3 regions of the Neobacillus pocheonensis genome follow, and region 2 is predicted to be linked to each of the others. Evidence: riboswitches for the same ligand, from Rfam matches in the RefSeq annotation. Region 2 holds a riboswitch; each other region holds the start of a gene.
What was found. A riboswitch is a leader RNA that binds a small molecule or an ion and turns the genes downstream of it on or off. The one in region 2 is predicted to bind lysine.
Positions count from the first base shown of each region.

Region 1: it holds a riboswitch for lysine, as region 2 does, so the genes downstream of both, ABES02_RS15920 (amino acid permease) here and dapA (4-hydroxy-tetrahydrodipicolinate synthase) in region 2, are expected to answer to the same signal.
Region 3: it holds a riboswitch for lysine, as region 2 does, so the genes downstream of both, ABES02_RS19605 (aspartate kinase) here and dapA (4-hydroxy-tetrahydrodipicolinate synthase) in region 2, are expected to answer to the same signal.

Region 1 is NZ_JBCNAD010000028.1:2,410-13,214, reverse strand. It holds gene ABES02_RS15975 (DHA2 family efflux MFS transporter permease subunit) at 1-238, opposite strand, end outside; gene ABES02_RS15970 (efflux RND transporter periplasmic adaptor subunit) at 247-906, opposite strand; gene ABES02_RS15965 (erythromycin esterase family protein) at 1,144-2,397, shown strand; gene ABES02_RS15960 (YmaF family protein) at 2,523-2,861, opposite strand; gene ABES02_RS15955 (DUF1657 domain-containing protein) at 3,016-3,219, shown strand; gene ABES02_RS15950 (DUF1657 domain-containing protein) at 3,299-3,505, shown strand; gene ABES02_RS15945 (DUF421 domain-containing protein) at 3,524-4,384, shown strand; gene ABES02_RS15940 (DMT family transporter) at 4,421-5,395, opposite strand; gene ABES02_RS15935 (PH domain-containing protein) at 5,571-6,185, shown strand; gene ABES02_RS15930 (nitroreductase family protein) at 6,223-6,858, opposite strand; gene ABES02_RS15925 (YitT family protein) at 6,982-7,797, opposite strand; lysine riboswitch at 8,095-8,284, shown strand; gene ABES02_RS15920 (amino acid permease) at 8,386-9,861, shown strand; gene ABES02_RS15915 (hypothetical protein) at 9,913-10,140, opposite strand; gene ABES02_RS15910 (SHOCT-like domain-containing protein) at 10,187-10,570, opposite strand; gene ABES02_RS15905 (DUF2089 domain-containing protein) at 10,571-10,805, opposite strand, start outside.
Region 2 is NZ_JBCNAD010000008.1:36,097-46,901, reverse strand. It holds gene ABES02_RS04715 (GerAB/ArcD/ProY family transporter) at 1-723, opposite strand, end outside; lysine riboswitch at 901-1,081, shown strand; gene dapA (4-hydroxy-tetrahydrodipicolinate synthase) at 1,210-2,091, shown strand; gene ABES02_RS04705 (quinone oxidoreductase family protein) at 2,174-3,139, opposite strand; gene ABES02_RS04700 (SET domain-containing protein) at 3,308-3,700, shown strand; gene ABES02_RS04695 (sulfite exporter TauE/SafE family protein) at 3,848-4,615, shown strand; gene ABES02_RS04690 (MFS transporter) at 4,785-5,972, shown strand; gene ABES02_RS04685 (HAD family hydrolase) at 6,006-6,788, opposite strand; partial or broken gene ABES02_RS04680 (PAS domain-containing protein) at 6,880-7,104, opposite strand; gene ABES02_RS04675 (diguanylate cyclase domain-containing protein) at 7,060-7,692, shown strand; gene ABES02_RS04670 (alpha/beta hydrolase) at 7,785-8,711, opposite strand; gene ABES02_RS04665 (YkgJ family cysteine cluster protein) at 8,809-9,156, opposite strand; gene ABES02_RS04660 (hypothetical protein) at 9,186-9,353, opposite strand; gene ABES02_RS04655 (CotH kinase family protein) at 9,582-10,673, opposite strand.
Region 3 is NZ_JBCNAD010000035.1:6,865-17,669, reverse strand. It holds gene ABES02_RS19620 (electron transfer flavoprotein subunit alpha/FixB family protein) at 1-548, shown strand, start outside; gene trxA (thioredoxin) at 799-1,113, shown strand; gene uvrC (excinuclease ABC subunit UvrC) at 1,249-3,021, shown strand; lysine riboswitch at 3,092-3,270, shown strand; gene ABES02_RS19605 (aspartate kinase) at 3,570-4,787, shown strand; gene ABES02_RS19600 (YslB family protein) at 4,831-5,283, opposite strand; gene ABES02_RS19595 (succinate dehydrogenase cytochrome b558 subunit) at 5,729-6,337, shown strand; gene sdhA (succinate dehydrogenase flavoprotein subunit) at 6,401-8,152, shown strand; gene sdhB (succinate dehydrogenase iron-sulfur subunit) at 8,173-8,934, shown strand; gene ABES02_RS19580 (class D sortase) at 9,054-9,629, shown strand; gene gerE (spore germination transcription factor GerE) at 9,765-9,989, shown strand; gene ABES02_RS19570 (MarR family winged helix-turn-helix transcriptional regulator) at 10,190-10,639, shown strand; gene racE (glutamate racemase) at 10,654-10,805, shown strand, end outside.

The DNA.
Region 1 (10,805 bases), on a different contig from region 2:
ACCTACCTAATGTTTTTTTCTTTGGTTTTACGTTTGCTTCCACATATTCAAGTGCTGGCTCTGATATTGCCGATTCCTTTATTAAATCTTCTACTTGCAGATGTAAATCTTCAGTTTCGCTTAGAGTTACCGGTTTTTCTCTCTTGAGAAGTTTCTTCTTTTTTTTCAAGAATAAATAATTCAATAATACTAGTAAGAGTAAACTAAAAATGAAATAAACCGTGATGTATATTAACATTCTATCACCTACTTATGGACTCTCACGGTCACATTCATCCCAGGAACTAATTGCAGTCCTTTATAGTCATCAATTGAAATTTTCACAGGAATGACTTGGGTTACCTTGGTGTAATTGCCAGTTGCATTCGTACTGGGCAGTAAGGAAAATGTACCCGAAGTAGCTAAACCAATATTTTCTACTTTCCCCTTTATTGTTGTGTTTGGAAAGGCATCTACATAAATATCAACTTGCTGACCAACTGCCACTTCGTCAATATGTGTCTCTTCTATATTTGCTGTTACCCATAGGCTTTCAAGATCAAACATTTGCGCTAGTGGCATCCCTGCTGCTACAAAAGAATCCTTTACAGCACTGGCTTGGACCACTGTACCTGCTGTGGGTAAAGTTATTTTTATTTCAGTTGGCACAGCACCTGCACTCGTACCTGAAGAAAGGATAGTTCCAATTTGCTCATCTTTGGCAAACCGGTCACCCACCTTAGCATCCCAATCACTTAATTTCCCGCTAGCCGGAGCAGAAATGGTTACCAGCTGACCCGCGATTTGCGCATTTTCCGTAGATAGATAATTTACTGTGTTGTTGTAATAGGAATACGCAGCAAATCCCCCGCCAACTAAAATAATTAAGACGATGATATTTAATAAAATTAATCGACCTGTTTTCATAAACCACACTCCTATCCTTTTGGATTTATAAATTATAGTTTGTGTATACCGATATGGTTTTAGTATGGAGGCGCCACATTTTCATTTTTTAGCCAACTATCTGATAAAGTAGCAAAATCATATTCAAGAAAATGGTACCTTCAGAGGATTTTTTTTATGTACTAATTGAGAAAAATTAAGGGGAACTTATTTTTTACCGAGACTATTAGTTTAATGATGAAAGGATGCTTTCTTGCCATGTATGAATCAATCAAAAAGTATGCAAAACCTTTCCATTCGATTTCAGATTTAAATCCCTTAATAGATGCAATTGGAGACGCAAAATATGTGCTTCTAGGTGAATCATCACATGGCACTTCTGAATTCTATACACTTCGTGCCGAGATAACCAAGATTTTAATTCAGGAAAAAGGATTTTCTTTTGTTGCTGTTGAGGGTGATTGGCCAGCCTGTCAAAGTGTCAACCGTTATATTAAGGGGATTCAATCATCTAAAAGGGATATCAGAGAGGTACTTGAATCATTTAATCGCTGGCCAACATGGATGTGGGCTAATGAGGAAATAATCGCACTTATGGAATGGTTAAAAGATTATAACTTGAAGCACTCCCAAAATCAAAAGGTCGGTTTTTATGGATTAGATGTTTATAGCCTTTGGGAAAGTATGGACGAAATTATCCAGTACTTAGAAAAAACGAATTCCCCTAGCCTCCATGTAGCGAAGAAAGCATTCTCCTGCTTTGAACCATTCAACCGAAATCATGAATCTTATGCTGTATCTGCTGGGTATTTATCGGAGGATTGCATGAAAGAATCTATTCATCTTTTAGAATCAATTCGAAAAAACAAATGGATATTAGACAATCAAGATGAAAAAAGTTTAAATCTCGAAGTAAATGCACTGGTTGCTGCCCATGCTGAAGAATACTACCGAACGATGGTAAACAGTGATGCAGGATCGTGGAATGTACGTGATCAGCATATGGTAGAAGCATTAAATTCGATAATGAAGTTTTATGGCGAAAAAGCAAAAGTAATTATATGGGAGCATAATACTCATGTTGGCGACGCCCGAGCAACCGATATGAAGGAAGATGGAATGGTAAATGTAGGTCAATTGCTTAGAGAACAAAACAAGCCAGAAGATATATTCATCATTGGATTTGGCACTAATAGCGGGACAGTAATATCTGCAACAGAATGGGGAAAAGACTTTGAGATTACCGAAGTTCCGTCTGGCCAATATGGCAGCTGGGAATATCTGATGCATCATTCGGGGGCATTTAATAAATACCTTATTTTTAATCCAACAAACCAAAATGAATTTTCCACGACAATTGGTCACCGAGCAATTGGTGTGGTTTACCGTCCTGAATATGAGCATTTTGGAAATTATGTCCCTTCAAATATGGGATTGAGATATGATGGGTTTATTTTTATCGATCAAACAACGGCGTTGCACCCGCTTGTTTTGAAGCATATTTTATTATAGGCTCATTTTTACTGGTCTGTTGATTTCCGCTCCAATCAACGAGTTTCAAAAATCAACAATGTTCTTTAACAAAGATTTATTATAATGAAAAGGTCTTCCATCTGAATCAGAGGAAGACCTTGCTTCTATTTTGTACCCGGTGAAGGTTGGTCAACGCCTTTAACGTGATGACTATGGCCATTATCTTCGGTTGTATGGAAGTCATAATAATGAACATGCATTCCGTTTCCTACAGGAATTGCCGGTCCTGAGTAGGCCCGGTAATGATGGGTATGACCATCCTCAAACAAAACATATCCCTCAGTAAAATGAATATGTCCGCCATCCTGCGTTGGTATTGGCGGTGAGGTCACATCCAGACATTGATGTACATGTCCAGAACTAACGCCTGTGTAGTCGACTGAACCATGATTATGATGCGGAACAAATCCTGGTGCAAAATCATCTTTTCCTACTCTATTCATACTAATCACCTCACGATAAAGATGTTTCATCTATATGCTCGAGGTATGGAAAAAATTTCAGTAGGTCAATATAAAAAATTGTACATAAGCAAAAGGATAATCCACATACTATTTCTGTAATTTCAATTCATATCACGAAAGAAGGATTATTTGTATGACTGTTGGAACTCAGGTTAAACAAGCATTAGCAGGATTAAAAAGTGCTCAGGCAAGTTTCGAAACTTTTGCATTGGCAACAGATAACCAAAATGCAAAACAACTTTATCAGCAAGCAGCCCAGCAAACACAACAAGTTCTCGATAGCCTTGAACCACGCCTTCAAGAAATATTGACAGAAGAACCACAATATAATCAATAACAATATAGGTTGGCGTTATTGCCAACCCCTTTTTCATTTTTTCCAATTCTAAATTTACTACAGAAAGGGAGTTTCCATTGTGACCGTTGCTTCAAATGTTAAGCAATGCCTTATAACTTTAAAGGGGATCGAAGCACAGTTATCATCGCTGGCATTAAACTCTTTAGATAAGGAAGCTCAAGCTGTTTTTCATGAAACAACCTTGACAATCGGCGGTATAAAAAAAGACCTTCAATATCGTGTTCTAGAACTAGAGCGCCAAGAACCGCAATATAAAGGCTCATAAGCATTGGGGTGAAAAATAGTGCCGGGATGGATATTCATTATCGTTCGTTCTCTCATATTTATTTTGCTCTTATTTATTACAACTAAAATTCTCGGAAAGAAACAAATTTCTGAGCTATCTTTTTTTGAATATGTTGCCGGGATTACCATTGGCAGTATTGCCGGCGAGGTAGTGACCGGACTTGAAGCCAATATATATCATGGAATATTAGCCGTTGTTATCTTCGGCTTTGTTACCTGGCTAGTTGACTTTATTTCCTTATACAGTAAAGGGTTTAGGGACATGATTGAAGGAAAAGGAACAGTTGTCATCAAAGATGGGAAAATTTTAGAAGAGAATTTAAAGAAGGAAAGATACACGATTGACGAGCTTTCCGCTCTCCTTCGTCAAAAGAATATTTTTAAGCTTGCGGACGTAGAGTTTGCTGTACTGGAACCACGAGGTAACCTAAGTGCCCTTTTAAAAAAGGAAAACCTGCCACTTACTCCAAAAGATTTGCAAATGAAAATGCCGAATGAAAAAGAGCCGCAAACCGTGATTATGGATGGTCATATTATGGATGAACCATTACGATTATCTGGAAAAGGCAGAGGATGGCTTTATACTGAATTAGAAAAATTAAACGTTACTCTTGCTAATGTTTTCTTAGGTCAGGTAGATTCATATGGTGAATTAACGGTTGATCTTTATGATGATAAAATTCAGGTCCCACAGCCCCAGCAACGACCACTACTACTTGCAACCTTGAAAAAAACGCAAGCAGACTTGGAAATATTTTCGCTTCAAACCGATTGCGAAAAATCAAAAGCGATGTACAAAAAAAATGCCGCACTTATGCAGGAAACGATTGATAAACTAAGTCCATTTTTAAATGGATGATACATAAAAAATCCTTATCGAGGTGATAAGGATTTTTTATGTGCTTACAGAATTTTCATTGATAGAAGTTGTGTTACTTTTATGGGACATATAGCTATGCAATACCATCCCCGCCATCACTAATAGCATTCCAATCCAGGATACCGTTGAAGGGAATATAGAATTCAAAAGCAACAATTCCCCAATTAAAGCAAATAACACTTCCATTGATTGCGTTGCCTCCACCGCAGCTAATTTCTGCATATCCCCTCTTACCAAATCAGTGGCATGAAAAAAGAGGATAGTAGCAATCACTCCAGATGAAATGGCAACCAGTCCTGATTGAATCGTTTGCCCAGCACTAGGAGGCCCTTCTGAAAGAAAACCAAATACTGATAAAACAATCCAAAGTGGCAGGCTAGCTATAGTCATCCCTAATACGCGTTGAAAAACATCTAAACGGCCTCCGCAAATATCCATCATTTTTCTGTTTCCAAGCGGGTAGGCAAACGAAGCCACGACAACCGGTACAATCCCTAAAGTAATTTCCAAAATGGAAAGATGATTGGCCTGGTCGATCTGCATTAAAATAATTCCCAATAAGATAATTAAGGACATCGCTAATCCTTTGAAGGGAATTTTTCCTTTCATTTGCATTGGCCCTTTATTTGTCATGACCTTTTCATAAAAAAGGGGTGCTAAAAGTGAACCGGAAATAATTGTAATCTGCCATGTTGATGCAATTAACCAACCGGGTGCAAATGCTGCTGAGAAACAAATTGGAGCATAGAACAATCCAAATCCTACAAAGCTCCATAAGAGCCACGCACTAGGCCGCCTTTTCATTTCCACCAATAATGGCTGAAGATTTTTCCTCAAGAGCACTATGGCAAAAAGAAATGGAACCATAAAGAAATAACGCAAAGATGCACTCCATATCCAGCTCCCGCCGGCTAAGTCCATCGCCCGGTTTAAAATAAAGGTAAATGCAAAAAAGAAAGCGGCAAGTATGCCTAAAATAATGGGCCGCATTATGTTTATCCCCTTTTATTAATCTCTTTTTTAAGTTGGTAAGTCAACTTTACTTAGTATAGCAGATTTCTGAATAATTTGTTAAAAAGAAAATGACTAGGTAAATTTGAAACTTTATTCCCTTTCGACCGTAAATAACGAGGGTCATGATAAAAAATGAAGCGAGGTTGATACCATGTTTGGAAAAGTTGCCGCAGATATATTAGGAATAAGTGATGTTGGCTCTGTCATTAAACCGGAAAATTATGATAAAGTGGATGCGGATGATTATGTCATGCATGAAGATAACGAGAAGATTTACTTCCTCATTAAATCAAAATCAGATGAATATTGTTTTACGAACAACGCCCTTATCCATTTAGACGGCACAAGTGCAACGAGCAAGAAACGGCTGCTGCATCGTTATAGTTATGCAACTAACAAAATATCGGACGTAATGCTTGAAACAGCCGGAACTGTTGATCTTGATGTGGAAATCAAGTTTAAAATCGGCTCACAGCCATTTTCCATTGATGTTCATAAAAAACATATTGAAGAAGTAAAGGATTTATATAAGGCATTGATTAAAATCTCTGAAATTACGCATGAAAATGACATTTCCCTTCAATTTGCTAAGCAAAGTCTAGAAGTAGCTTCTTCAACCTTAGGTAGGGTGACCAGTCCTGATAGCAATTTAGTAGTACAATTTAAAACGCTCAACCAGGCAGCATTCCAATGGTTAGAGGATAGCAAAAGGCAATATTGTGTCAAGGATTATGGTTTTGTTTTTGAAAAATATATTAATAACTAAGCCTCACAAAAATAACCCCATTTCTGGGGTTATTTTTTCAGATAAAATCAATTAAAACATCATCTAAAGGTAATCTGGTAGTATTATGAGCCGGTGCAGCAGCCTTCCCTAAAGGGATTAAAACGACAGGGAAAAATCGTTCAGGAAGATCAAATTTCCGGGCAAATTGTTCTTTGTTAAAACCGCCCATCGGTACTGTATCATAGCCTCTATCCTTAGCAATTAACATCAACTGCATGGAAACAAGTCCAGCATCAAAGGAAGCGATATTTTTCAGAATTTCTTCCGGAGCATGGGGATACGTATTATTAGTGTTTTCGATTAATCGGTTCATACTTCCTTCATCCATATATCCAGCTTCATATGCACTACGATAAACTTTTTCAACACTTTTATACATTTCTTTATCCCCAATGACCGCAATCACGGCTGAAGCTGTTTCCACCTGCTCTTGGTTATTTGCAATCGATCTAAGTTCTTTTTTAACTTCTTCGTCTTGGATGACAATAAATCGCCATGGCTGCAAATTGCTAGATGATGGTGCTTTTATTGCTTCCTTTAGAATATCATTAATTTCTTCTTTAGAAATTTTATATGTTGGGTCATATTTTCTTACCGAACGACGTTCGCTAATTAAATCAGACAAGCTTTTTGTGATTAATGAAGTTGCCATCGATGATTCCTCCTTGAATGTGAGTTTTACTTATAGTTTGTTTACCAGAACTAAACGATACCATGAAATCCTTTCCTCAATCCACAGAAAAGGCTTGCACCTATGTATAAGTGCAAGCCTCTATTATGAAGGACTTGGTCTGTGGAACAGCCCCATCACCTCAATTGTTTCCGTAATATTAACAAATGCGGTGGGATCAACCTCTGTAATAAGAGATTTCACTTCATTCAGTTCATACCTCGAGATAACAGTAACCATTACATTTCGCTTATCATTGGAATAGCCGCCTACACCATCCATTATTGTCAACCCGCGGTACAAATTGGTCAATAAATGTTCTCTCATTTCTTCGCCTTTTCCCGTAATAATCATAATCGTCAATTTTGCATGATCTGTGTAAATAGCATCCACCACTTTACCAGTTACAAATATGGAAACTAAAGTATTAAGTGCAGCATCCCAATTAAACAAAAATCCACTAATGACGATTACAACTGCGTTCATCCCAGAGAGCAATACACCAATTGGAAAGTCTTTTTTGCGCGAAACAATCATCCCAATGATATCAAAACCACCCGTTGAGCCTGAACAACGAAACACGATTCCTACACCTAACCCAGTTAACGCACCGCCAAAAATGGAGGAAAGAATCGTATCATTAGCGATTGGAAATACTGGTACTACATATAATCCTAATGAAATGATTAAGACTGAAAAAATCGAATTCATAATGAATTTTTTTCCGAGCATTTTATAACCCACAATTAATAAAGGTAAATTCAAAAGTAAGTTAGCCACCCCTGTATTGATAGGGGTTATCATACCAAAAATCATTGAAATCCCGCTAAGCCCGCTGCTTAACACTTCATGTGGAATTAAAAAAAGGTTAAAGGCCATGACAACAATAAGGGATCCAATAATCAATCCAAAAATCCGCACACAGAGTCCTCCTAAACTTCACCATTTATTTAAAAATAATACCCATTATGTTTCTGTATGTAAATATAATAGTTTTTTATAATAATAATAAATTATCTGATAATTCATTAATCATTATCTCAATAGATTTTTTCAATTATTTTATCGTTTGCCTTCTACATGTTTTTTCATTTTACGTGTATAATTATACATCAAAACATTAAATAAATGAATTCAAAAATATTTTTTCATTGACAATAAAATAATAATATTTATACTTTAGTAGTATATTAATTTCATAACTAAATCCTCATCAACCGATGAGGTAGAGGTCGCGGTTTTTATTAGTAGAACGGACGAGATGCAGAGACATTACTGACTCCGTTTGAAAGGAAAAGCTGCCGAAGTGTGCTAACTTCTCTGAACAAGCATGCTGGGGCTGTCTCCCAATAGGAACAGAACTGTCACGTGTGGCCCTACCAGCCATTCGTGTTGAGCTATCTTTCGGAAGGTATGATGCGGGGTATTAACAATGCCACTCGAGTCTATCTCGGTGGCATTTTTTATTCCAAACTCCTTCCTAAAACCATAAAAAAAGGAGTTATAATTATGCAAACAGCACGTGTTTTAAAGGAAGATGTTAGCATTGAAGTTCAAACATCTAATAAAGACGGATTGAAACGAAGCTTAAAATCCCGTCACCTTACAATGATTTCACTCGGGGGTACGATTGGGACTGGTTTATTCCTTGCAAGCGGCGGGGCCATCCATTCTGCTGGACCAGGCGGCGCAATTCTTTCCTATCTCGTCATTGGTGTCATGGTTTACTTTTTGATGCAAAGTTTAGCTGAAATGGGCGCCTACATGCCAGTAGCGGGAAGCTTTAGCACCTATGCGACTAAATTCGTGGATCCTTCTCTTGGATTCGCCCTTGGCTGGAATTACTGGTATAACTGGGCGATTACGATTGCCGCTGAATTAGCTGCCGTTACAATGATTATGAAATTCTGGTTTCCACATACTCCTTCCATCATTTGGAGCGGAATCTTTTTAGTGATTATGTTTTTATTAAATTATCTTTCAGTAAAAGGCTTCGGGGAAGCAGAATATTGGTTCTCCTTAGTGAAAGTCGTAACGGTTGTTATCTTTATCATCACTGGTACATTAATGATTTTTGGCATTATGGGTGACGAAGCAGTAGGTTTCAAAAATTTCACTATTGGTGATGCACCCTTCCACGGCGGCTTTATGACGATGCTTGGAATCTTTATGGCAGCTGGATTCTCTTTCCAAGGTACAGAGCTCCTTGGAGTTGCTGCTGGTGAAACGGATGATCCAAAAAAAGCTATCCCGCGTGCGGTTAAACAAGTATTTTGGCGTATTCTTTTATTTTATGTATTAGCTATCCTTGTTATCGGTCTATTAATTCCTTATACAAATGGCAACTTAGCCAATGGTGATGTTACTGTCAGCCCATTTACCTTAGTTTTCCAAAAAGCAGGAATTGCTTTTGCTGCTTCGGTCATGAATGCCGTTATCTTAACGGCAGTCCTATCAGCTGGAAATTCAGGTATGTACGCTTCAACACGTATGCTATGGGACTTAGCCCGCGAAGGCAAAGCACCGAAATTTCTTGGTAAATTAAATAAAAATGGTGTTCCTGTCAATGCATTAATTGCTACAACGCTTGTAGGTACACTTGCGTTTCTTGCATCTTTCTTTGGGGATGGTACAGTTTACGTTTGGTTGTTAAATGCTTCTGGTATGTCAGGCTTTATCGCATGGCTCGGAATTGCGATTTGTCATTATCGCTTCCGCAGAGCTTATGTCGCTCAAGGTAAAGACTTAAACTTATTACCATTTAAATCAAAGTTCTTCCCATTTGGACCAATTTTTGCCTTTGCTGTCTGTGGATTCGTTGTCCTAGGACAAAACTATTCCGCATTTACGGGCGATCATATTGATTGGAATGGTGTAATGGTATCCTATATCGGATTACCTTTATTCCTAATCCTATGGCTTGGTTATAAATTCACGAAGAAAACGAAGGTTATTCCTTTAGATAAATGTGATTTAAATAATTAATGCTAAAAGAGCACGCCACTCAAGCGTGCTCTTTTAATTTATGAATATCGCTCATAATTGAACGATTACTTCAGTTCCATCTTTTAATTTTGTTTCAACTAATGTTAAACCCTTTTGCTCTGTTAGGGCGTTTAACAAAGGTTTTACGTCTCTTCTATCAATTTGGGGAATCGTAAACTTTTTTCCATCTTTCTCGATTGCTTTGTTTACGTATCTGGTTAATCTTTTAGAGGTAATTACTTTTAAAGCGAACTTTAAAACCGGATATGGGACAGGCATGAAAATCTTTTTCTCTTTAATTTTCACTCGGACTTTGATCATGGGTTTATTCAATGACCACGTAAACTTTTTCACCTTTTGCCGAGGTGATATCGACAATTTGTCCGTCTACTTCATTTTCGATGGCTTCGATTAACATGTCTACATTAACATGCTTAACATACTTTTCAGCCTCTGGAATTTTTTCGGCGATGCTCGTGCCTACTTTTAAAACAGCCTTGATTAACTTAATCGGCAAGTTTACATTCACGTTGTCTCCTTCTTCTGAAGAAACGCGGATTTTTAATGTTTTATTCAAATACGAAGCATTTTTGTTAAGTGGAATGGATTGCTCCTTGCCTTGAAGTACATTAATCAATTCTGTTGCTTTTTCTTTATCCAGCTTCCCTTTTTCCACCATCGTTAACACCCTTGAAATCTCTTCTTTCATTTATAATTCCCCCTCTTTTAATAAATGAATCGCCTCTTCAGCAGTGATTTCGCCTTTTTCAAGCATCGAAACAATTTTTTTCTTATCGATTTCCATCTTTTTATTTGTGGTGTAACCAAGTGAAGTAATAATATCGTCTAATTTTCCACGGACTGTTGGGTAAGAAATTCCCAGTTCTTTTTCAACTTCCTTAATATTTCCACGGCATTTTAAAAAAGTCTCTATAAACTGAAGC
Region 2 (10,805 bases):
CCACTGCTCATAAGCAGGATAACGAAAGTTGACTGCTTCCCTTGGGCCAAACTCCATGATGGATGCAGACAACGGTCCAAAGATTAAACCCGTTAAGATCGTCAATAAAATAAACAATTGCCTAAATTTAACCGGTTCCTGTGAAAAGGGCTGCAGCAAAACAACGATGTAAATCTCAAGAAGTCCAGAAAAAACGTAAATCAACCCTTTTAGAAGAGGAGAAAATCCGTTTGCTAATAAGGGAAATAAAAAACTCGGATCCTTTAAACTTGTGTTGGTTATCGCAATAAAGAATCCAAATAAGATTACAAGCGGCAGCAATAAACCGCTTGAAATCGCCATTGCTTTGACGCCAGCCAGCGTGATGAAAAAACAAACAACAATCAGGATAATATTAATCATAAAAACAGGAGTATCAGCTAGAAAGTAGGCTTTCAGCCAAATCATTAAATCCCGAAACGTTACATATGAACTGGCCAGCAGAAACACCATCACTGGAATTGAAAATATGATCGAGACAGTACGGCCAAGACGGTTCCTAATCATGGTAAAAAAACCTTCATCTGGGCTATTTTTTATAATAAAAAAAATAGGCCACAAAAATAGAAGTGCTATCGGATATGCAATAATGACACATAACCAACTATCTCTTCCTGCCGCAGTTAGTAAATTGGGTATAAGAAGAACATGATTAAGTAATCCCGTCGATAGAATCAAGAGCAAGAATAATTGTCTGGGGATTAGGATTTTTACTAAACTTTTCAATTAGATCACCGAATTTTTTCATTTTATTGATATGTTTTGTTGTTTTATTAAAAAATATCCAAATTCCCTTGAAACAAAGGGTCGTTTCTGTTATATTACAATCAATTAAATATTTTCTTACTTCAAACCTTTTGAAGTGAGGATAGAGGCGCAAAGACCATTACTACACAATTAGAGGATGATGAGGTCCTGTGAAGATTGTGAAAAGGGGAATTTGCCGAAGCTTCCAAGATGCTCATTTGTCTTGAAGCTGGTTCTGCTATTGAAGAAATACAGAACTGTCATATAGGAAACTATATGGAGGGCTATCTCACGCATAGGAACTTGTTTTATGTATGTTTCTACTGCAGTAACGGGATTGCCTCGTTGCTGCTTTTTTGCGTAGATTTTTGAACGGCCTAAACTCCCTCTAATTTTAAAAAAATTATCTAAAGGGTGAGAATAATGAATTTTGGCCAAGTTTTAACCGCTATGGTGACACCATTTGATCAAAATGGTGATGTAGATTATAACGAGACGAAGAATTTAGTTAATTATTTGATTGCCAATGGTACGGATGGATTAGTCGTGGCTGGAACAACTGGAGAGTCTCCTACTCTAACAACAGAGGAAAAGATAGAGTTATTTAAATTTGTGGTTGATGTTGTAGGCGGCAGAATTCCTGTAATCGCAGGTACCGGCTCCAATAACACCAGAGCTTCAATCAGTTTGACTAAACTTGCAGTAGAAGCTGGTGTAGATGGCATCATGCTTGTTGCTCCATATTATAACAAACCTTCTCAAGAGGGAATGTATCACCACTTTAAAGCTATTGCCGAATCCACATCCTTACCCGTCATGCTATATAACATCCCTGGACGAAGTGTCGTGAACATGTCTGTCGAAACAATCGTTCGTCTTTCAGCGATTGATAATATTGTCGCCATTAAAGAAGCGAGCGGCAATTTAGATGCGATGGCAGAAATAATCAACCAAACACCGAGTGATTTTACGTTATATAGTGGAGATGATGGTTTAACGATACCTGTTTTAGCTATCGGCGGCGCTGGAGTTGTTTCTGTGGCCTCTCATATTATTGGTAACGAAATGCAAGACATGGTCAATAACTTTAAAAATGGCCGTGTCCAAGAAGCGGCAGCGGCTCATCGTCAGCTACTCCCAATCATGAAAGCATTATTTGCGGCTCCAAACCCAACGCCTGTAAAAGCGGCCCTAAATTTGAGTGGGGTTAAGGTTGGTGGGGTCCGGTTACCGCTTGTTGCTCTAAATGATAAAGAGCTAACGGCACTACAACAAGTATTACCAGGCAGCAAAATAGAGGCATAATGAATACAGATTCAAAAGGGCAGCCAATTCGGATGATTGGCTGCCCCTTTTTTGTTTTTCATATCGTTTTTTGTCGGCAATCTTATGGAATTAATAAAATTTTCCCGGTACTCTTTCGGCTCTCCAAATAACGATGCGCATCCTGCCCATCACTTAATGCAAAAACCTTTGGTTCCGCTACCGTAACTTTTCCTTCTTCCATCCAGCGAAACAATTCGTTTGAACGAGCAGCTCTTTCTTCATGGGATGTTAAGACATTCCATAAATCTCCGCCAGTCAGCGTTTTTGACGTATCCATCAGCATTCTTGGGTCTACTGGGGCCGGATCGCCGCCAGCCATTCCGTAAAATACAACAGTACCACCAATACGAGTTGCCGCAAAGCTATCTTGAAGTGTGGAACCGACGGATTCATAAACAACATCGACGCCCCTACGATTCGTAGCTTCCAGCACTCTCGTTTTCCAGTCCTCATCATAAAGAAAAACAAAGTCCGCTCCAGCATCTTTGGCTGCGGCGGCTTTTTCGGGTGAAGAAGTTAAGCCGATCACCCTTCCACCGAGCAGTTTAACTATTTGTATAAGAAGCTGCCCTACACCGCCTGCAGCAGCATGTACTAAAACAATGTCATTCTTTTTAATAGAATAGCTGTCCCGCGTTAGATAATGTGCGGTTAACCCCTGTAATAATACGGATGCCGCTTCATTATACGAAATGGTTTCAGGGACTGGAATAGTCTTATCTAAAGGAACGGCTACTAACTCTGCATTCGCGTAAGCTACATCGGCAAAGGCAATTCGCTCACCTACTTCAATCCCCTTCACATTTTCCCCTGTCTTTTCAACTATACCTGCTCCTTCATACCCTAGAATATACGGAGGTTCTCCAGCAAGATGATAGTTACCTTTTCTTCGATAAATATCAGCAAAATTTAAGCCGATCGCTTTCATTCTAACAAGTATTTCATCAGGTCTGATTGTTGGTGCTGAAATTTCTCGATACTCTAATACTTCTGGCCCGCCAAATTTATTGAATACTAGTGCTTTCAATTGTATGACCTCAACTTTAATAATTTTTTTCGATACGTTTTATATTAAATAGTAGTGAATAAAGAAATGCAAATAAACGGTTTTAATTCAAATTTTACAAAAAAGGTTGCATTCTTCATAAAAAAGCGTCAAGATTAAGGTACTTTAAAGAAATAGCAGGTGATTAAAATTATCGAAATTAAGACATCTCCTTTAAGCGATGGAGAATTCAATAGAGGAGTATTTGCAACCATAGATATCCCAAAAGGGACGCTTATTCATGAAGCTCCAGTCATTCCCTATCCCAATAGAGAACATGTTCACATTGAAAAAACACTGCTAGCAGATTATGCGTTTGAGTATGGGAAAAACCATACTGCTTTTTTGTTAGGATACGGTATGCTGTTTAACCATTCCTATACGCCGAATGCGACCTATGATATTAATTTTCAGAATCATACCTTTGATTTCTATGCATACAAAGACATTAAAGCAGGAGAAGAGATTCTTATTAATTATAATGGTGATGTGGATGACCAAGAGCCTCTATGGTTCGATAAGGAAAAAGAAGAAAATAATTAAAGTTAGTCGTTTAACTCTACTCATTTGTGAGTAGAGTTTTTTTATTTTTGAAAAATAAAAAATTCAGAAAAGTATTTACAAATGATTCATAAAACTCTATAATTCACATATATTTACTCGGATATTAAGATAGAAGGAGATAAGACCATGACATTAAGTATTGCATTGATGGGATTACTGGTAGGATTTTTAGTCGGTTTAACAGGTGTCGGAGGTGCAGCTCTTATTACTCCTGTTTTGATCATGGTTGGAATTCAGCCTTCTATTGCTGTTGGTACAGACTTGGTTTATAATTCCATAACAAAAATGTTTGGTGTTGCGCAGCATTGGAGACAAAAAACGATTAATTTCAAATTAATGATGTATCTTTCAATAGGCAGCATTCCAAGTGCCGTGGTAGCCATTTTTATTCTAAGATTTTTTGAATCCTCATTTCATAATCAAGAACATATTATTAAATACGCTCTTGGATACGTCCTTATTTTAGTAGCGACGGCTATCCTGATTAAGACCTTTTTTGATAAAAAAATAAGACCGAACCGCTGGCAGCTAAAATCACTCGAAGAAAAACGCGGATTAACAATCTTAATCGGTGCTGTATTCGGATTCATCGTTGGGTTTACTTCAATTGGGTCTGGTTCTTTATTTGCACTTGCTATGTTATTTCTCTATCGTTTGAAAGGAACTGAATTAGTTGGGACCGATATAGCCCATGCCTTTTTATTAGTTACCGTCGCTGGGTTGCTCCATGCAAATGCCGGTAGTGTCAACTATACCCTCGTTGGGAATTTGTTGATTGGGTCGATACCGGGAGTCCTCGTGGGTAGTTCTTTATCTTCAAAAGTACCGACTAAACCACTTCGTACTCTCATCTCTACCGTCATTCTTATTAGTGCGATCAAACTGATTTCATAAAATTATCCAAGCACAAAACCATTAGTCTAATTAAACTAATGGTTTTTTTGTTGTACTTTTCTTAATCGTCTAAAAATAGTTACTTATAATTTTTAAACCATTTTAATTTGAACGGTTCCCCAAGTGATATATACTTACATGTAACACCTTTTGTTAGGATGTGTACTTGATGAAATCTCAGAACACTAAGATTTTAGTTGGGTTGTCAATTGCTGCCTTTTTAGGACCGTTTACACAAACGATTTATACCCCTAGTCTTGCGGAGGTAGGACATTTTTATGAAGTAAACCAATTCATGGTAAATTTGACGATTTCGCTTTATACCTTTGTACTAGCTGCTAACCAGTTTCTAGTTGGCCCCTTAGCGGATACGCGCGGAAGAAAGGCCACCTTGTTACCGGGCATTCTTATTTTTTTGGCTGGTTCACTGATTTGCTTCCTTGCTCAAAATTACTATTTATTCCTGCTTGGAAGAGCATTGCAGGCGTTTGGGATTACTTCCGGATCTGTGGTAGCAGCCGCTGTCATAGGGGACATTTATGCCCCACAGGAACGGGGAAAAGCCATGAGTGTGTATCAGACCATGGTATTTCTTGGGCCCGTTCTAGGTCCTGTTGTCGGAAGCTTGATAGCTGCTTATGCAGAATGGCACTCAGCATTTGCTCTTCTTGTAGTAGGAGCCCTTTTTGCCTACATATATAATCGTTATACCTTGAAGGAGACCTTGCCAAAAGATGCTGCTCCGAAGAAAATTACCTTTCAAACTTTTACAGGTATTTTGAAAAATCGGGCTGCTTTTTCCATTTTGCTACTCGGATTCACACAATTTTATGGCTATTATATCTTTCTTGTCTTTATCCCTGGTTTGCTTGATGAATTATTTTCTGTCCCTTTAGTATGGAAAGGATTATTTTTCCTTCCGCTTACGGCTGGCATCGTGATTGGAACCATACTAGGAGGACGGATTCAAGCCTATCTAAAACACACTACAATCCTCGTGTATACTGCGTATGGTACTGGGTTAGTGGTTTCCATCTTCTGGGCATTTCTATACTTGAATCTATTAACGATCCCTGCGTTGATTGTGTTTTTACTAGAGTTTGGTGTGCTATTAGGAATCAGTCTCCCTTCTCAAATAACCTCATTGGTTAATTTATTTGCACACGAAAAAGGAACGGCTATGGGTGTTTACAACTTTATCCGCTTTACTGGCGCTGCAATTGGGCCACTTCTTGGCTCATCGCTTTATAAAATCGGCGGGGACAATGCCCTATATATCACATTGTTTATATTCCTACTTGGTGGAGCTATTGTGATTCACCTAAATAGCCGGGCTCGCTTGGTAAAACTCGGATAAATTTAAAAGCGCGGAAATAATTCCGCGCTTTCTTCAAAACTGTTCTAAAATCATATAAAGCTCTTCCAGGTGCTCTATTTCATAGGTAGGAATCACTTCATTTCGCTCTTTATTGTGACGGTTTATCCAAACTGATTTGATTCCAGCTCGATTTGCGCCTAGAATATCAGTCATCAAATTATCCCCGACCATGATAGCTTCTTCCTTTTGTAAGGACATCCTTTCCAAAGCATGTTCAAAAATAGTTGGATCTGGCTTTCCTCTGCCAAAATCCCCTGAGATCACAATATGATCAAAATAGGGAACGAGTTCAGGGGTAATCGCTAATTTAGTGTTTTGCAAATCCGGTGAGCCATTGGTCAAAAGCAGAAGTTGATAATTTTCTTTTAATTTATCTAGAATATTAAAGGTTTCCTCGTAAACAAATGGCAGATTCCTCCGTTCTTGCGGAAAACGTTCTGCTAGTTCAAAGCCAAAATCAGGGTCATCTATACCCATGGATTTTAATCCCAATGTCCAGGCATCCTTTCGGTAGGAAGGTACAGTTTCTTTCATTTTTCTAAATGCATCTTGATCATCTAAAAAATTCCCCCATAGTCCTTCAAAAGGATTAATCCCTATCATTTGAGTAAAGGGGAAAAATTCATAAGACGAGTATAAATTTCTTGCTGCTTTACGAACGGCTTCTTCAAACTGAATCGGGTCAAGTCCATACTTTTCCTCAGCATATTTACACGTGGCTACAAAGGCTTCCTTTATACTTCTTTGATCCCAAAGAAGGGTGTCATCTAGGTCAAAAAAAATGGCTTTAATCATATCGGTCCTCACTTATTAAAAAGATTTTTTTATAGTTTACCATTTTTATATGAAAATTCGTAATATTTTTATTACCTAAACTAAAAAAAGTCCCATCAATCGCTTTGATTGGGGCAATGTTTTGCGTGAATTCAAGCGTTCCAACGTATTCACCGTTTTCATCGCGAACGGCAAAGTACCGAATATAGACGTACTTATCTTTGAACTTAATCCAGAAATCCTCACTGTCTTTCCTGCCTGCTTTAAAGTCGTTTAACAATTCCTCCACCACATGAACACTTCTTGGGGGATGGCAGTTTTGGACAGAACGGCCAATTTCAAAGCCGTCAACGACAGTTTAGGACACGAAATTGGCGATAAATTATTAATTGAAATTGCCGAGAGACTGATTGGGTTAACCAATAAAAAGGATATCATCTCCAGATACGGTGGTGATGAATTTACCATTCTTCTTTCTGATTCCACAGATAAAAGAGCCAATGAAGTGGCGCAAAGTATTTTAGCAAGCTTACCAGAGCCTTTTTCTCTTAATCATCATGAGATTATTGTGACTCCTAGTATCGGAATAAGTATTTTCCCTGATCATGGAGATAACTTTGATACTTTAATAAAAAAAGCTGATTTAGCAATGTATTTTGCGAAAAGCCTAGGGAAAAATAATTTTCAATTTTTCCATTGTGATTTAATGAAAAAATTTGATTATGAATTAGACTTAGAAATCAAATTACGGAAGGCTCTTGGCCGGAATGAATTTGTTTTATATTTCCAGCCGCAAATAGACATGGAAACAAATGAGATCATTGGCGCGGAAGCACTCATTCGCTGGGAGCATCCTAAAAAAGGCATTGTTTCTCCAATTGATTTTATTCCAGGCTCAAGGCCAGACTCCGTTAAAGCCTTTTGAACAACTTCTGCTAAATTGGTCTGAAAAAATTGTTTCGCTGAAATATTTACGGAAACAGTTATTGGAGGCAGACCACTATCCTGCCACATTATTTAATTAAAAGCTTTCTTTAAAGCACTGCCCGCTTTCTCAAGAGCGCGCTTTCCTTGGTCAATTACCGCTGCCATACTTACGAATCCGTGGATCGTCCCGTCGTAGCGAACACATTCGACATCCACACCAGCTTCTGCAAGCTTTTCAGCGTAATCTTCACCTTCATCTCTTAACGGATCATATTCAGCCGTAATCACAAGTGCAGGAGGCAGGCCTTTAAAATTCCCATGAAGAATGGGTGAAACTAGCGGGCTTTGTTTATCTTCTTCACTATTTAAATAACAATCACGAAACCATTCCATTGTTCCTTTGGTTAAGAAGTAGCCTTCGGAATTTTCACGCATGGAAACAGTCGGTTCCCCTCCTATATTTGTACTTGGATAGATTAATAGTTGGAAGAGGATAGCGGGATGATTTTTATCCTTGGCCAAATTCGCAACTACCGCTGCCAAATTTCCACCAGCACTATCCCCTCCTACAGCAATCCGTGAAGGGTCAACTTGAAAAGCTTCTGCTTGATTGAAGACATATTGGACAGCAGCATAGGAATCTTCCACAGCTGCAGGGAATTTATGTTCAGGAGCTAAACGATAATCAACTGAGATGGTGACACAATTTGCTAGATTCGTAAGGGCCCGGCAAACATTATCATGGGTTTCGATATTTCCGATCACCCAGCCTCCGCCATGATAAAAAACTAGTGCAGGATAGCTCGCTTGAATTTCCTTTGGGTAATAAACGCGGACAGGAATATCAGTCTCTGGACCTGGAATTGTTCTATCCTCAACCCTGCCCACTTCCTCTAACTCGCCTTGTGGCAAAACAAAAGCTTGTCTTGCCTGCACTGGTGTTAATGTTTCCATTGGGGGTCCTCCAGCGGCCGCTAATTGCGCTAATACCAATTTCGTTTGTGGATCAACTGACATGTATTCGCCTTCTCTCATTTCAGAATATTCTTACAATATATTACATTCGCTTTATGTCCAATTTTTTCCTTCCAAAGAAGTTGGTACTTTATCGTCTTTAATTAAAATCTTTCCAGGTAAAATCAACACTTAGCATTCCAACAAATTCTTCTTTCATTGCTTCCGGTTCCTTTTTCGCTGCAGCTGGATTTCGAAAACAAACTAAATGTTTATAATAGCCAAACTTACGGCAAGTATCAGGCCGTGCTGAATGTATCCCACATCTATCCTTTTCCAGGTCGTAGAAGATACAAGTTCCGTAAAATCTTTTCTGATTTTGTAGCTGAAATCGCAATTTCGAAGGCATGGATTTGACTTTTGTTTTTATTTTTTTAAATTCCTTTGCGGTAATCGGTACGGGACCGCAGCATAATCCTTTGCATCCTTGGCATGGAAGACTCTCCATTTTTCTTCTCCCTTTTCTATCTATTTATTTTAGAAACGCGTTAACTGTTTCATAATTTCTTTTTTTCTGTCCTTGTCATTTATTCTTGTTAAATCAAGGGCAAATTCATGACCTTTATGCTTAGCCCTTAATATTTCCCTCATCGCCTGTTTGACGCTGTCTTCATCATCCGTCACCACAATCACATTTCTGAGCATCGTTTCCCCTCACCTTTTATTTCGATTTCACTTATTAAGAATTAGACGATCTATTCTACTAGTTGTTTCAATAAATTTTTAAATTTTTCTTATATATACTCTAGTGTAAATTATGAATCTGTGCGCCTTTCAAGTTGTCTCTGATTTTACTCTTCAAAGAAATCTCATTACATACATACAAATGGGTGTTCAGGCACCATCTGAATTTTTCACATGATGCCTGACACCCTAAATTAATTTTACTAGTTTCCTATATAAATATTCTCTTCTTTCTTCAATATAATTTGATATGACGTAAATTTCTTGATCAAATTGGTCAATGGCTTGGTTTTTATACGGGTCTTGCAGCACGTAAGGACGAATCGATTGATGGAGATTTTCCACTTTTGGAATTATAAATTCAATCGTAAATTGATGATTCATAATCTCCTCAAGCAAGGTTCGATATTGCTTCCGAAAATTCCTCACATCAAGTAGACGTGCTGTTAAGGTGTTAAAGCCTTCAATCGGAACATAATTTGCCTCCATCACTTTCCCATTCACATCTCTACCCCATGTTGCATCGTAATCCCAAGGGATTACCTCAAATAAACCAGATTCACCATTTCTGTAAAGGGCATAGTTATGGACAAAACCATCATAGTTGGATGTAAAAATAATTCCGGCAATCCAGCGGAGGTATTTGTCAACATCCACGTATTTTGGGATTTCCCGCTCAAACTCCGGGACTGGAATCGTATTTATCTTAATGATAAATTCCTGAAGATAATAATCATCTGACGCAATTCCAAACTTTCTTTCATATCCTAATTCCAGTGATTTTTTTAATTCCTTATCCAAATCACTCATTAATGAAAAATTCGCATCCCCATCCACTGCGTAGAAAATGCTACCTGTTGTGAGATTCCTTCTTCTTAAAAAATGCTGATCAACTGATTCGATTTCTAAATAAACCCCTTCAACTTTACCATTAAGGGTTAATAAAACATGCTGTGATTGTGGAGACAGTACCCCAAGCTCTGAAAAAAAATCGAAGGATAATTTGTTGCGTATTAATGAAGGATCCTTGAACTCTGCATTTAAATGAATTTGTTTTGAACCTTTAAATAGGCTGGGTTTATAAAATGAAATTTGATACGACTTTTTAATGTAATCGCGAATATGCGATCCGCGGTAACTTAAATCAATTTCTAGTCTTTTCCCATCAAGTTTTAATTGAGCTGGGATTGGATCATCAATCCAAATGTCTCTTTTGAGCTCCCTCAAATCAATAGGGTTAATAAAAAGCTTATATTGGGGTATTTTTGCGGCCGAGTTCATGCGTAATTCCTCCCTCCTTTATTCGTATGAATAAGAAAAGGTGTATGTCACGAATGGCTAGCATTTTTTCCTTTGTTAGGCGTTTGTCCCAAACAAAAGTTCACTAACATACGTAAATTGTTAAAAGAAGAG
Region 3 (10,805 bases), on a different contig from region 2:
AAATTGTAACCGACGGTTTAATTTTTGCTACGGTTCGTCCAAATAACATTGCTCCATTAGCAAAGGATGAAAGCAGAAGCGGTGAGGTATCCTCTCTATCTGTAGAAATCAAAGACCTTCGTGCGATTATTAAAGAAGTAGTTCGTAAAGCAAGCGAAGGTGTTGACCTAAGTGAAGCCAAAGTAGTTATTTCAGGTGGACGCGGTGTAAAGAGTGAAGAAGGCTTTGCACCACTGAAAGAATTAGCTCAAGTCTTAGGCGGAGCAGTTGGAGCTTCCCGCGGTGCATGTGATGCCGAATATTGCGATTACTCCTTACAAATTGGTCAAACTGGTAAGGTTGTAACTCCTGACCTGTACATCGCTTGCGGAATTTCTGGTGCTATCCAGCACTTAGCAGGTATGTCTAACTCAAAAGTAATCGTGGCAATCAACAAAGATCCTGAAGCAAACATCTTTAAAGTAGCAGATTACGGAATCGTTGGCGACTTGTTCGAAGTTGTGCCATTATTAACTGAAGAGTTTAAAAAGCTTAAAGTTCACTCATAATAAGAAGAGCGGAAGCGCCTTGTCCAGGGGCGACAAGCATAAGACGATCCGGTGTGAAGGTTGCTTTTTAACCTTCTTGCCGATTGGCTTAGACCAAAGAGCCCCTAGGCGCTGGAGCTTGCCAATAAAAAAGCGGGCGAGCGGAATGTTCCGCTCGCTTTTATTTGCGAAACAGATTATTAGCATGAGCAAACAAACGATGTTATACTTTCCGTAGTATTTCATTATTAATTAGGAGGTCAATATAAAAATGGCTATTTCACATGTAACAGATCAAAACTTCACGACTGAAACAGGCTCAGGCCTTGTTCTTGTAGATTTTTGGGCACCATGGTGCGGACCTTGTAAAATGATCGCTCCTGTATTAGAGGAACTTGACCTAGATATGGGCGATAAAGTAAAAATTACGAAGCTTGATGTCGATGAGAATCCTCAAACAGCTGCTAATTTCGGCGTTATGAGCATTCCAACATTACTTGTTTTCAAAGATGGTGAAGTTGTCGATAAAGTGGTCGGCTTCCAACCAAAAGATGCTCTAGCAGGCGTGTTACAAAAGCACGTTTAAGAATTTACGACCCTAGCCAGAATATCCTGGCTAGGGTTTTTATTTTTTTACAGGAGTCTCCACTTTCCTTTATGGTGCGATTGTTTTAAAATTTTAAAGATAGATAAAGAAAACGAACGGAGTGGAGTGGCCGGAATGAATGAAATGATTAAGCAAAAACTGACACTGCTGCCTGACCAGCCTGGCTGCTACTTAATGAAAGACCGTCAGGGAACAATCATCTATGTCGGGAAAGCTAAAATACTAAAGAACCGTGTCCGGTCCTATTTTACAGGGTCGCACGACGGGAAAACGCTAAGGCTTGTCCAAGAGATTGAAGACTTTGAATACATCGTCACTTCCTCAAATATTGAAGCCTTAATACTAGAATTAAATTTAATAAAAAAATATGATCCGAAATATAATGTCATGCTGCGGGATGACAAGACCTATCCATTTATTAAACTGACGGCAGAAAGACACCCGAAATTAATCATCACTCGAAAAGTAAAAAAAGATAAAGGTAAATATTTCGGTCCCTATCCAAACGTTTTTGCAGCAAATGAAACAAAAAAGCTGCTGGATCGAATTTATCCGCTTCGCAAATGTGCGACACTTCCTGACCGGGTATGCCTCTATTATCATTTAGGGCAGTGCCTTGCACCATGTGTCAATGAAGTAACTGAACAACAATATAAAGAAATGACCGATGAAATTACCCGCTTTTTAAACGGGGGTTATAAGGAAATAAAAAAAGAATTAACCGAAAAAATGACGGTGGCGGCAGAAGAGTTAGATTTTGAGAGGGCAAAGGATTTTAGAGATAAAATCGTCCATATTGAGACGATTATGGAAAAACAGAAAATTACAATGACAGACTTTACGGATCGAGACGTGTTTGGCTATGCGGTCGATAAAGGCTGGATGTGCGTACAGGTCTTCTTTGTACGACAGGGAAAGCTAATTGAACGTGACGTATCCATGTTCCCAATTTACAATGAACCAGAGGAAGAAATCCTCACATTTTTGGGTCAGTTTTATCAAAAAACAAACCACTTTAAACCGAAGGAAATTCTCATTCAAGACGAAGTGGACTTAAATATGGCGGAGCAGCTTCTTGAGGTAAAAGTGTTACAGCCGCAGCGAGGGCAAAAAAAGGATCTTGTAAAAATGGCCATTAAAAATGCCAAAATTGCCTTGAATGAAAAGTTCTCTCTGATTGAAAAAGATGAAGAACGAACAATTAAGGCAGTGGAGAACCTGGGGGAACTCCTCGGAATTTATACACCGCACCGCATCGAGGCTTTCGATAATTCCAATATTCAAGGAACCGACCCGGTTTCGGCGATGGTTGTTTTTACAGATGGGAAAGCAAACAAACGAGAATACCGGAAATATAAGATTAAATCAGTCATAGGGCCCGATGATTATGAGTCAATGAGGGAAGTTACCCGAAGAAGATATTCACGGGCACTTAAAGAAGAACTGCCACTGCCCGATTTAATTATAATTGATGGCGGAAAGGGGCATGTAGAAGCCGTACGTGATGTATTAGAAAATGAATTAGGCTTGGATATTCCTCTTTCAGGTCTTGTAAAGGATGAAAAACATCGAACCTCTCAATTACTGTATGGCAACCCATTAGAAATTGTCCCATTAGAGCGAAACAGCCAGGAGTTTTATTTGCTGCAAAGAATTCAAGATGAGGTTCACCGCTTTGCGATTACCTTCCATCGGCAGATCCGTGGAAAAAGTGCCTTCCAATCCTTACTCGATGATATACCAGGAATTGGCGAGAAGCGAAAAAAATTATTGTTAAAGCAGTTTGGCTCCGTGAAAAAAATGAAAGAAGCTGGCATCGAAGAGTTTAGGGCGATTGGAATTCCTAAGGATGTTGCTGAAGAATTACTCAAAAAACTTCAGTCATAAGGATTGTCAGCTGAAAACTATCATGCTATAATAAGTGAAAATTTAATTTACTATCACTTTTACGTACTAAAGTGAAGGTAGAGGTGCGAGCTTCAAGAGTAAAGGTTCTGAGAAGGATGAGCTTCCATGATGAACCTTGAAAGGGGATGTTCGCCGAAGTGGAGAAAGTCTCATTTCTTTCTTTGCTGGTCCTGTATTGAATAAATACTGGATTGTCAAGACGAATGGTCTTGGAGAGCTATCTTATCTTGTAGGCGCAAGTTTTTTTTGTGTTTATTAAGCAATGAGATACCCTCTCATTGCTTTTTTATTTTTTTGGCTGTGTCGAACTTGCTTGTTGATTTCCGCCCAGGCGCGAGCGGTTCGCGGGCAGTTCGGGGAGCCTCCTCGGCGTTGAAGCGCCTGCGGGGTCTCCCCTGTTCCGTACTCCCGCAGGAGTCTTGCGCCTTCCGCTCCAATCAACAAGGTTTCAAAATCAACATTCACCTTTAACACAACCAATTATAGGGAAAACTATAGCAATCACTTGAAAGTAGGGGAAAACGAACATGGGGCTTATTGTACAAAAATTCGGAGGTACTTCTGTCGGAAGTGTGGATAGAATTTTAAATGTAGCAGAATGTGTGAGAGAAGAAACCAAAAGAGGAAATAAGGTAGTTGTCGTCGTTTCTGCAATGGGCAAATCGACAGATCAGCTTGTTAACTTAGCAAAGGAAATTTCCGATCAGCCAAATAAGCGGGAAATGGATATGCTGCTTACGACTGGGGAGCAGGTGACTATTGCGTTATTGAGCATAGCTTTAAATCAAAAAGGTCTTGAGGCTGTTTCCTATACAGGATGGCAGGCAGGAATTGTTACCGAGCCTGTACATGGAAATGCAAGGATTTCAAAAATCAATACACAATCAATCGAAACGCGGCTAAATGAGGGGAAAGTCGTAATTGTTGCCGGTTTCCAAGGGATTACTGAGGATGGCGAGATCACTACTCTGGGCCGAGGTGGATCTGACACAACAGCTGTGGCGTTAGCTGCCGCTTTAAAAGCCGATAAGTGTGATATTTATACCGATGTAACCGGGGTATTCACAACAGATCCTAGATATGTGAAAAAGGCTCGTAAATTATTATCCGTTTCCTATGATGAAATGCTCGAACTTGCTAATTTAGGGGCAGGAGTGCTGCATCCAAGAGCAGTGGAGTTTGCAAAGAACTACAATGTACGCTTAGAAGTTCGCTCAAGTATGGAAAAAATTGAAGGTACAGTCATTGAGGGGGAAGCAACAATGGAACAAAATTTAGTTGTCCGCGGGGTCGCATTCGAAGATGAGATTACGAAAGTAACCGTGTTAGGTCTTAAGAATTCATTAACGAGTTTATCTACTATTTTTACCACACTTGCTCAGAATCACATCAACGTAGATATCATTATTCAAAGTACAACAGAGGCTGGTACAGCCAATCTGTCATTCTCGCTCCATACCAATGATTGGGTTGAAACATTAAAGGTTTTAGAGAACAATAAGTCCGTTCTTGGCTATGAGCAACTTGATGCAGAAAATAAATTAGCAAAAGTATCGATTGTTGGTTCGGGCATGATTTCCAATCCAGGTGTGGCGGCGAAAATGTTTGCCGTTCTTGCTGAGAACAACATCGCTATTAAAATGGTCAGCACCTCTGAGATCAAAGTATCAGCAGTGGTAGAAGAGAAAAATATGCTAAAAGCAGTAGAAGTACTGCACGATGCTTTTGAACTAGGGAAAAACTAAAAAAGAGAGTCAGGCACTTTCAATGACAGTACCTGACTCTATTTTATATTTGATCTTTTTTGTCCCATTTAACCGTGAAGTGGATAATGTTGGATTTTTTTGCTGGGTGTTCAAATGTTTCGGCGATAGCTTCTTTTTGCAACTCGATTTGCTGGGCAAGGAATCCAGCTTCTAACTGAAAAAAGTTTTCTGCTTTTGATTTGACACGTGATACTAGTAGTGGACTAGCAAGTTCAAACTCAATTTGATTTTTACTTTCATGTTTGATGTTAAGTTGGCCCCAAGAGGCATTGATAAAAAATTCAACTAGTTGATCATAATCGGATAATGGAAATTTTCGTGCAAGCCTTTTTCCGGCCCAATATAAAATTTCGGGAGTATCTTTTCCTAAAATCTCAGGTAAAAGGATTTCTCTGACTAGTTCATAACCGAAAATGGATATGTTTCTAGGTTCATCAGTCTGGATCTGACGCTCAACGACGATACTATCTTTCACTTGTTTCCCCTCTTTCTACCATTCTATTATATACAAACTGTGTTACAATTCAGTAGCGTTTTTATAAAATAGTGCTAACATTTTGAAGGGATTTTTTGTTATTTTGCAATATCATAACTTATTTACCATCATAATTATCATTTCCTAAAAATAATAATTTCCAACCGTAAGATGTTGGTAATTTTTATGTGAGAATCTAGGTTATTTATCAAATAAAACCAAGCTATAAATGAATGCGCTTACATTCTATTATAATATCAATATATTTTAAAAATTTTATATTTTAACCAAAGATTTATGTATCCGGTTTCTTGACGCTCTAGGATGATGGGAGTAAAATGGACATGTCACATTATTGTCACAATGGTGCTAGGTTACATATTCTTTAAAGGAAAAAAAGAAAAGGGCTTAACATCATTTTTACAAATTAAAAGGGGGTAAATGTATGGCGAGTAATCGAGAGTTTTTCAATCGGAGATTGCATTCATTGCTTGGGGTTATTCCTATTGGGATATTCCTTATGCAGCACCTGGTAGTCAATCATTATGCAACAGTGGGAGTTGAATCCTTCAACAAAGCTGCAAACTTTATGGGGAATCTTCCTTTCCGCTACGTCCTTGAGACTGTTATTATTTATTTACCATTGTTATTTCATGCAATATATGGGCTTTATATTGCTTTTACAGCGAAAAATAACACTAGCAGATTTGGATTCTTCAGAAACTGGATGTTTTTGCTCCAACGTATTACTGGTGTCATCACGCTGATCTTTATCGCTTGGCATATCTGGGAGACACGTGTAGCTTCAGCGTTTGGACATGAAGTTAATTTTCAAATGATGCAAGATATTCTATCTTCACCATTTATGTTTGGCTTTTACATTGTGGGGATTATCTCAGCTATTTTCCACTTTGCGAATGGATTATGGTCATTCTTGGTTAGCTGGGGTATCACTGTATCCCCACGTTCACAAGTCATTACTACATACGTGACAATCGTGATTTTCTTAGCACTATCTTACATTGGAATTTCTACTTTATTAGCGTTTGTTTAATAATTCACATTTAAAATTGTTCGGATAAAAATTTTTGGATTTTGGATTAAGGGAGTGAGTCAGATGAGTAAGGGTAAAGTGGTCATTGTCGGCGGCGGATTAGCTGGCTTGATGGCAACAATTAAGGTTGCAGAATCAGGAACTCCAGTAGAATTGTTTTCTCTAGTTCCCGTTAAACGCTCTCACTCTGTTTGTGCCCAAGGCGGTATTAATGGAGCAGTAAATACAAAAGGTGAAGGTGACTCCCCATGGATTCACTTTGACGATACCATTTATGGCGGAGATTTCTTAGCGAACCAGCCGCCAGTTAAAGCAATGTGCGATGCGGCACCTGGAATCATTAATTTATTTGACCGGATGGGTGTTATGTTTAACCGGACTCCTGAAGGGCTTTTAGACTTCCGTCGTTTTGGTGGTACACAGCACCACCGTACAGCTTTTGCTGGTGCTACAACTGGTCAGCAATTACTTTATGCATTGGATGAGCAGGTCCGCCGCCATGAAGTGGACGGATTAGTAACAAAGTACGAAGGCTGGGAGTTCTTAGGAACTGTTATCGATGACGAAGGCACTTGCCGCGGTATTGTTGCACAAGACCTAAAAACAATGGAAATTCGCTCATTCGCTGCTGATGCTGTCATTATGGCATCTGGAGGCCCTGGAATTATTTTTGGAAAATCAACAAACTCGGTTATTAACACTGGCTCTGCTGCGTCAATTGTTTATCAGCAAGGTGCTTATTATGCGAACGGTGAAATGATTCAAATCCATCCTACAGCCATTCCTGGGGACGACAAGCTTCGCCTTATGAGTGAATCTGCTCGTGGAGAAGGCGGACGTATTTGGACTTACAAAGATGGTAAGCCATGGTACTTCCTTGAAGAAAAATATCCTGCGTATGGAAACCTTGTGCCTCGTGATATTGCGACACGTGAAATCTTTGATGTCTGTGTAAATCAAAAACTCGGCGTCAACGGCGAAAATATGGTATTCCTTGATCTATCCCATAAGGATCCGCATGAATTAGATGTTAAACTTGGTGGAATTATCGAGATTTATGAAAAATTCATGGGTGATAATCCACGTAAAGTTCCAATGAAAATTTTCCCAGCTGTTCACTATTCAATGGGCGGACTATGGGTTGATTATGATCAAATGACAAATATTAAAGGTCTCTTTGCTGCCGGGGAATGTGATTATTCACAGCACGGTGCCAACCGTTTAGGAGCAAACTCCTTGCTTTCAGCAGTATTCGGCGGAATGGTTGCAGGACCAAATGCAGTTAAATATATCAATGGACTTGAAAAGAGCTCCGATGCAGTTTCTTCCTCTGTCTTTGACCGCCATGTGAAAGAGCAGGAAGAAAAGTGGAACTCCATCATGTCCTTAAGTGGAACTGAAAATGCTTACGTTCTTCATAAAGAACTAGGTGAATGGATGACAGATAATGTAACGGTTGTTCGTTACAATGATAGGCTGTTAAAAACAGATGAAAAGATCCAAGAGCTATTAGAGCGTTATCAAAATATTAATATTAACGATACTTCAAAATGGAGCAACCAAGGTGCAGCCTTCACACGTCAATTACAAAATATGCTGCAAATGGCTCGCGTTATTACAATTGGTGCTTACAATCGTAATGAAAGCCGTGGAGCGCATTACAAGCCTGATTTCCCAGAGCGTAATGATGAGGAATTCATGAAAACGACGATGGCTAAATTTGTTGATTCTAAGTCTGCTCCTGCTTTCCATTATGAGGACATCGATGTATCCTTAATTAAGCCGCGGAAGCGCGATTACACAACAAAACACTAAAGAAAGGGGAGTAGGAAAAAATGTCTGAAAAGAAAGTAGTCAAATTTATTATCCAACGTCAGGATAGCGAAAATGCTGCACCGTATGAGGAGACCTTTGAAGTTCCTTATCGTCCGAATATGAATGTTATTTCCGCACTGATGGAAATTCGTAAAAATCCTGTAAATACAAATGGACAAGCTACTACCCCAATTACTTGGGATATGAACTGTTTAGAGGAAGTTTGTGGTGCTTGTTCCATGATTATCAATGGAAAGCCGCGCCAATCTTGTTCCGCGCTCGTTGATCAATTAGAACAGCCAATCCGCTTAGCGCCAATGCGCACATTCCCGGTTGTCCGTGACCTTCAGGTTGATCGTAGCCGTATGTTTGATGCGTTAAAGAAAGTTAAAGCATGGATTCCTATCGATGGAACATATGACCTAGGACCTGGTCCACGTATGCCGGAGAATAAGCGCCAGTGGGCATACGAACTTTCTAAATGTATGACATGCGGTGTTTGCCTAGAGGCATGCCCGAATGTTAACAGCAAATCAAACTTTATTGGTGCCCAGCCATTATCACAGGTTCGGCTCTTTAACGCCCATCCAACAGGGGCAATGAATAAGGCAGAGCGTCTAGAAGCGATAATGGGTGATGGTGGACTTGTAAACTGTGGTAACTCGCAAAACTGCGTTCAATCATGTCCGAAAGGTATTCCATTGACTACCTCTATTGCAGCATTGAATCGTGATACAACGATCCAATCATTTAGAAGATTCTTTGGAAGCGACCATCAATAATATTGCAATGAACCTTCTTTTCTATTATGGGAAGAAGGTTTTTTGGTTTTTTAAATTGAATTCCTTAATATACTTATATCCAAGACTAAAATGCCGAATATAAAAGGTAGGTATATAAAGTGAAAGCAAAGTTTCCGCTACTAATCATTTTTATCGGTCTCATTCTTTTAGGAATTGGCGGTTGGCAATATATAAATGGAAAATACCAAACGGGGGCATCGCTAAAAGAAGCTAAAAAGATGGTGCTAGAGCAGCCTGATAATAATGCTGAAGCAGCTCGAAAAAATTATACTCCACCAAAGGTAGGAGATACGGCAGGCCTTTTGGTCATTCCTAAAATTAAAGCGGAGCTGGCGATTGTGGAAGGCACAGACCCTGATGATTTAGAGAAGGGTGTCGGACATTATAAAGGCTCTTTTTATCCGAGCGATAACGGGCAAATTGTTTTATCCGGACACAGAGACACGGTTTTCCGCCGATTAGGTGATTTGAAAATTGGCGACACCTTAAAGATGCAAATGCCATATGGCAACTATACCTATGAAATTACCCATACAAAAATTGTTAAGTCAGATGATACCAGCATAATCACTCTCCAGCACGAGAAGGAAGAATTGATCCTGACGACATGTTATCCGTTCAGGTATGTTGGGAATGCTCCTAAACGGTATATAATTTACGCAAAACTAAGGTAAAATCATAAATTTGTATTTTTATTTTCCTTTAAAGAAATATAGTCACTCCATACGCCCTATGCACATATGATATGGTGACTAAATATATACCCACCCCCGGTGCATAACTGGCGAAGGCAAGGAGGGTCACATTACTTGAAGGAGAATGATTATACTCACAAGCCATTACTCACCAAACGCGAAAGAGAAGTATTCGAACTGTTAGTACAGGACAAAACCACTAAGGAAATCGCTGGTGAACTTTTTATAAGCGAAAAAACGGTTCGGAACCATATTTCGAATGCCATGCAAAAGCTTGGTGTAAAGGGGCGTTCACAAGCTGTTGTAGAGCTCCTTCGAATGGGAGAGCTAGAACTTTAAAAATGACCGGCATCCGTAATGGAGGCCGGTTCATTATTTATTAGAAAATGAAAATCATTGGTCTCATAATGATTACAACTTGAAATTTTTTTAAAAAAAGTAGAAAATAAGTACAAGCATTAAAACGTTATTATGTTATGTAAATGTAAATATATAGAATCCTGTCTTGAGGAGAAGCTTTTTTATAGGAGTGTATGATAATGAAACTCGAAAATACCGAAAAAATAAACGGGGAAATTGTCGCCAATATCGAAAAGGATTTACGTTATATATCTGGAATCATTAAACAAAAAGGGAGAGAAATGCTTAGCAATTATAAAATAACTCCCCCGCAATTTGTTGCCTTACAATGGTTGTTTGAAGATGGGGACATGACCATCGGTGACCTATCGAATAAAATGTATCTGGCTTGCAGCACCACTACAGATCTCGTTGACCGCATGGAGAAAAATCTCCTTGTTGAACGGGTCAAAGATCCAAGCGATCGCCGCGTTGTCCGAATTCATTTGCTTGAAGAAGGCAAAAGAATTATCGATGAAGTGATTAAAAAGCGTCAAGTGTATTTGGAAGACGTACTAGTTGATTTCTCGAACGAAGAAATTCAATTCCTTCACAAAAGCTTGATAAAACTGCATCAGGAAATGCGTTAAAAGAGGCGAGAAATTTGAAACAACCAATTGGTGTCATTGATTCTGGAGTGGGAGGCTTAACCGTAGCCAAAGAGGTCATGAGGCAGCTTCCTAATGAAAAAATCATCTATTTGGGGGATACTGCCCGCTGCCCATATGGTCCTCGGACAACCAGAGAGGTAAAAAG